Chitinophaga caseinilytica: one gene and its partner. The protein of the gene in region 1 interacts with the protein of each later gene in a pairwise test. Links are inferred from orthologs where the notes say so. Each region holds a gene or a part of one and is shown on either strand. Other genes may lie near its edges.

What was found. The genes of interacting proteins can lie anywhere in the genome.
Region 2: the proteins of ftsA (region 1) and WJU22_RS02355 interact in binary tests that used the Escherichia coli proteins (3 or more experiments, as listed by UniProt). The link is inferred for Chitinophaga caseinilytica from one-to-one orthologs.

The regions. Positions count from the first base shown.
Region 1 is NZ_CP150096.1:104,715-107,635, reverse strand. Bases 1-2,875 are described here. They hold ftsA (cell division protein FtsA), read right to left. Parts: upstream 2,206-2,875; coding sequence 796-2,205; downstream 1-795. Other genes in these bases: WJU22_RS00465 (hypothetical protein), read right to left, coding at 2,221-2,875; ftsZ (cell division protein FtsZ), read right to left, coding at 1-688. In the rest of the region: more of WJU22_RS00465, read right to left, coding at 2,876-2,921. UniProt on the Escherichia coli protein: Essential cell division protein that assists in the assembly of the Z ring. May serve as the principal membrane anchor for the Z ring.
Region 2 is NZ_CP150096.1:563,756-566,711, forward strand. The notes cover bases 25-2,934. They hold WJU22_RS02355 (rod shape-determining protein), read right to left. Parts: upstream 2,036-2,934; coding sequence 1,013-2,035; downstream 25-1,012. Other genes in these bases: WJU22_RS02345 (rod shape-determining protein MreD), read right to left, coding at 25-50; mreC (rod shape-determining protein MreC), read right to left, coding at 47-946; purD (phosphoribosylamine--glycine ligase), read right to left, coding at 2,192-2,934. In the rest of the region: more of WJU22_RS02345, read right to left, coding at 1-24; more of purD, read right to left, coding at 2,935-2,956. UniProt on the Escherichia coli protein: Forms membrane-associated dynamic filaments that are essential for cell shape determination. Acts by regulating cell wall synthesis and cell elongation, and thus cell shape.

The sequences.
Region 1 (2,921 bases):
TGGCCGATCCGAGGATGGCTACGCCGCCGTTGCGCATAACGGTGCAAACATCGGCGAAGTCGACGTTGATCTGGCCGGTGGAGTTGATAACGTCTGTGATACATTTTGCCGCGGTGGCGAGCACGTTATCCGCTTTTTCGAAGGCCGCCTTGAATTTGAGGTCGCCGAATTTCTGACGGAGCTTGTCGTTGGAAATGATCAGCAGTGTGTCCACATAATCCTTGAGGCGGTTGATGCCTTCTTCGGCCTGGATCATTCTCTTTTTACCTTCGTAAGAGAAGGGGGTGGTGACGATGCCCACGGTGAGGATGCCCAGTTCCTTGCATATTTTGGCGATGATGGGTGCGCCGCCGGTGCCGGTGCCGCCTCCCATACCGGCGGTGATGAACGCCATTTTGGTGTTCACCTCCAGTATTTTTTTAATTTCTTCGAATGATTCTTCCGTAGCCTGTTCGCCGATCCGGGGATTGGCGCCAGCTCCGAGTCCCTGCGTCAAATGCGGGCCCAGCTGTACCTTGTTGGGTACGGGGCTGTTTGCAATCGCCTGTGCGTCGGTATTGCAAATAATGAAGTTCACACCCTCAATGTTCTGACTGAACATGTGGTTCACCGCATTGCTTCCTCCGCCACCAATGCCTATCACCTTGATGATGGAGGATTTTTCCTTTGGAAGATCAAAATGTATCATGACTCTAGCTCTTTATATGGGTTAGTATTAGTGGTGTACCGTATCCTACGTTACTTTGATCGTTTTTATATGAACGTATATGAATTGCAACAATCAAGCCGAAACCTTTACAGTTTGGCGTCTTCTTCTTCCGTGAACATGTCGATGATCTTTGTTTTCATCCTGTCCAGGAAGCCTTTGAGGGAGGCATTGCGCTCGCGCGACTTACGGTCTTGCCGTGCGTCTGCCGTTTCTTCCTCTGCTTCTTCCATCCATTCGTCTCCGGATTCTTCGGCCTGGCGGGCCACTCTTTCCTTCGCGAAGTAGCTGGTGTTGATTTTCACGTAATTCTCCTCCAGTGCGCGGCGATCGTTCTCATAGTCGTTGTAGCCTTTGAGAATGAGCCCTACGCAGGTGGCGTACATGGGTTTGGTCAGCTCGTCGGTATGCCCGCTGGCGAGGTGCTCGTTGGGGTAACCGATGCGGGCGCTCACGCCGGTGGTGTATTCCGTCAGCTGGATCAGGTGTTTCAGCTGGGAACCGCCGCCGGTCAGGATGATGCCGCCGTTGAGCATCTTGTTGTCCATGCCGATCTGTTTCAGATGGTACACCACGAAATCGAGGATCTCGCTCATGCGCGCCTGGATGATATGGGCCAGGTTTTTCACGGAGATCTCTTTCGGGCTTTGGCCGCGCAATCCGGGGATGGTGATGTAGGCGTTGTTCTTGGCTTCGTCCGCAAGGGCGTAACCGAACTGTACCTTCATCTGCTCCGCCTGCGTCTTGAGCACGCCAAGGCCGTTCTTAATGTCGTTGGTGATATTTTCACCGCCGTACGGGATCACGGCGGTATGTTTCAGGACGCCTTCATAGAAAACGGCCAGGTCGGTGGTACCACCACCAATGTCTACGATCGCAACGCCGGCTTCGAAATCCATGTCGCACATAACAGCCGCCGCGGATGCCAGGGGCTGGAGCACCAGGTCCTTGATACGGAGACCGGATTTCTCCACGCTGCGGTTGATGTTGCGGATGGCGTTCTTGTCGCCGGTAATGATGTGGAAATTCGCGCCCACTTTCACACCGCTCATCCCGATGGGATAAGTGATGTTCTGCAGGGCGTCCACGATGTACTGCTGCGGGATCACGTCAATGATCTGGTCGCTGGCAGGGATAACCGTTTTATACTGATCGTTGATCAGCTGGTCAATGTCTTTCTGGGAGATTTCAGCGTCGGTGTCATTCCGGACGATGTCTCCGCGGGTCTGCAAACTTTTGATATGATGGCCTGCGATACCCACATATACCTCGTTGATCTCGAGGTTGGGGTTAGACGCATAGCAGTTCTCCAATGCCTGTCTGATGGCCTTGATGGTCTGATCGATATTCAGCACCATACCGTGCTGTACACCGAAAGATGGGGCTTTCCCGAATCCGAGGATTTCCAATTTCCCGTATTCATTCTTCCTTCCTGCGATGGCTGCTATCTTCGTGGTTCCAATGTCGAGACCTACAATGATGGGAGCTTCCTGATTCATGGTTCTTTATTGTTTTTAGTTGCGATTACGTTGATTAGGTTTCTGATATACCGCCCTTGGCTGCCTTTCGGCGCTTGCGGGCTTCGGCGTTTGTTTTTGGGGTTTGGCTGCCGGCTTCTCCTGTTTCTTTTCCACTTTTTTCTCTGGTTTCTTTTCCGCGGGCCTGGGCGCTGCTGCCGCCGTTACCGGGGCCACGGGCGCTACAACCGCTGCGTCGTCGTCTGTTACCGCAATGTCTGCGGCCGACGAATCCTTATACATCGGCGGAGGCGGCGCGCTCTTTCCATCCCTTCTCGTTCCGATCACCTGGTCTTTGAACGCTACGTTCAGCCGCGTGTATGTATTCCAGCCTGCTTTGCTCAGTCCTTCTTTGTAAAAGACAAGCAGCCGGTCGAATTTGTTGGCTACATCGGTGCCGTCCCCGAAATAAACCACATGGTCGCCGAGTTTAGGGATGAACTCGAACCTGCGGTCTTCGGTGATCACCACCTGCTCCACCTGCGCGTTCCAGAATGTGTCTGCCGCGATGTACGCCGCCATGTCGCGCATTTGCGCGTAGAGCAGGCTGTCTTCCTTCCGCAGTTTTTGCGCGTCTGCGGGGAAGTTAGTGAACACGGGCACCCGGGCGGAGAACCTGTCCGAAACCGGGATGCGCTCGCCGTCGGCATCGAGGTAGAAGCTGTTGCCGGAAAAGGTGAACACCCGGGCGAGGGGAT
Region 2 (2,956 bases), 460 kb from region 1 along the record:
AACAGGATCAGCAAAATGAATCGGATGATATTTCTTAACAGTATGCTCATTTCAACATTTTGCGTGTCGAATCCTCCAGCCGCTCCTGCTCGTCGCGCAGCAGGTTCTCGATGACGTACACGTATTGCAGGTTGTAAAAATTAGTGGCCAGTTTGAGGCGGATGGTAAACGAGGTGCTCGCTTTCTCGCCGACGTAAAAGGTGTCGATGTACCCGATGTTCATGTTTTCGGGGAACACGGCCGAGAAGCCGCTCGTCACCACGGTATCGCCCTTGTGCAGCTTGGCGCTGCGGGGCACGTCCTTCATCGTCACATGCCCGCCGTCGTACCCGTCCCAATACACCGTTCCGATCTCGCCGGAGTTTTTGAGGCGGGAGCTGAAGCTGAAGGAAGAGGTGCTGCCGCTGGATTTGGTGAGCAGGGAGATGATCACGGCATAGTTTTCCGAAGCCGTTCTCACCACGCCTACCACGCCGTTAGGCCCGATCACGCCCATGTTGGGGCGGATACCGTCTTTGGAACCGCGGTTGATGGTGATGAAGTTGACGGGCTTGTTGACGGAGTTGTTCACGACTTTGGCGCTGCGGTAGAGGAACTTGCGGACCTCCGTGCTGAGGAGCTTGCGGGCCGTATCGTTGGTAAATTTCCGGAGGGTGTCAAATTTCACCTGGGAAGCCGTGTCTTTTTCCTCGAAGCTGGTAGGCAGTTGCTGGAGCAGCGCGAGGTTTTCCGACACGAGGCTGTCGTTGGTGGATTTGAGGTGGAAATAATACTGGATATCGTTGTAGCGGGTGTACAGTTTGCCGGAGACGCCGTTGGCGGAATTGAGGTAAACGGTACGTTGGAAATTATTGGTCCGGAAAACGAAAATCAAGCAAATCACTTCCAGCAGCAAAAACAGAAAGAAGTTGAAGTACCGCCGTAAGAAAATGATCAGATTGCGCACTGGATACGAGTCTAAGGATTCCGGATATCATCCCGGCATGCCTGGGGCAAGCCGGGATGTGTTTTTTTATTGCATCAGGAAAGGATACTTGCCGATGTGTTTCAGGGCAATGCCGGTGCCTCTTACTACCGCGCGCAGCGGATCGTCTGCTACATGAACGGGCAGTTTGATCTTCTGGCTCAGGCGCTTGTCCAGCCCGCGCAACAGGGCGCCACCGCCGGTGAGGTAAAGGCCGCGGCGGTAAATATCCGCTGCCAGCTCGGGCGGGGTGGTTTCCAGTGCTTTCAGGATGGCTTCCTCGATCTTGAAGATCGACTTGTCCAGCGCTTCGGCGATTTCCTGGTAAGATACCATGATCTGTTTGGGGATACCGGTCACAAGGTCGCGACCGTTCACGGGGATGTCGTCCGGTGGATTGTCCAGCTCTTTCAGGGCAGACCCGATCTGGATCTTGATCTGCTCTGCCGTGCGCTCACCGATGAGCAATGAGTGGTAACGGCGAAGGGCTTCCATGATGTCGGCCGTAAATTCGTCGCCCGCGATGCGGATAGACTGGTCGCACACGATCCCTGCGAGGGCGATCACGGAGATGCCGGTAGTACCGCCTCCGATGTCGATGATCATGTTACCGACCGGTTCTTCCACGTCTATACCGATACCGAGGGCCGCAGCCATCGGTTCGTGGATGAGATACACTTCCTTGGCACCCGCCTGCTCCGCAGAGTCGCGCACCGCGCGTTTCTCCACTTCCGTGATGGACGACGGGATGCAGATCACCATCTTCCAGCTCGGGGCGAACAACGGCTTCTTGGGATAAACCATCTTGATCAGCTCGCGGAGCATCCCCTCTGCCGCATTAAAGTCTGCGATCACACCGTCTTTCAGCGGACGGATGGTGCGCAGGTACTCGTGCGTTTTTTCGTGCATCATCATCGCCTTCTTGCCTACGGCAACGATCTTTCCACTGGCCCTTTCTATAGCCACGATGGAAGGTTCGTCTACCACCACCTGATCGTTATGAATGATCAGTGTATTGGCGGTACCGAGGTCAATTGCAATCTCCTGAGTTAAAAAGTTAAAGAAGCCCATTGTTTGATACGGTCAAAAATATTTGAATGCAAAAATGAATAATTCTAACGAATATACGATGCAATTATTGGATTATTCAAGAAGTTCAGCGGAAATAAATAAAAGAAATGCTATATGCATATTTTCGCTATCCGTGAACCCTGTACGACGAATTACTTAGCTGAATTCATACCCAATGTCGCGACGATAATACTTGCCCCCGAATGAAATGCTGTCGGCAGTCTCCCTGGAATGCGCCAATGCCTGCTGCAAATCGCTTGCCAAAGATGTGATGGCGAGCACGCGGCCGCCGTTGGTAACCGTTTTTCCGCCATCGGCTTTCGAGCCAGCGTGGAAAACGATCTGATCGGCCGTGGGAGCGGGAATGCCGGTGATCTCCTTACCTTTTTCGTACGCTTCGGGGTACCCTCCGCTCACGAGCATGATGGTAGCCGCGGCGCGCGGATCTTCGGTGATGGTCACTTTATCGAGCTGCCGTTCCTTCACGGCGGTGAAGAGCTCCAGCAGATCGTTCTGCAGCCTGGGCATTACGACTTCCGTTTCGGGGTCGCCCATGCGGCAGTTGTATTCGATAACGAAGGGGTCGCCCTCCACGTTGATCAGTCCGAAGAAGATGAACCCTGGGTAAACGATGCCTTCGGCGGCCAGTCCGGCCACGGTAGGCCGCACCACGCGGTCTTCCACTTTTTTCATGAAACCCGCGTCTGCAAAGGGAACGGGCGAAATGGCGCCCATGCCGCCGGTGTTGAGGCCGGTATCACCTTCACCAATTCGTTTGTAATCCTTGGCGGAGGGGAGCAGTACGTAATGCTGGCCGTCGCTCAAAGCGAAGGCAGACATTTCAATGCCGGTGAGGAATGCTTCCACGACCACCTTTTTGCTGGCGTCGCCGAATTTGGCGGATTTGATCATCTCGGTATA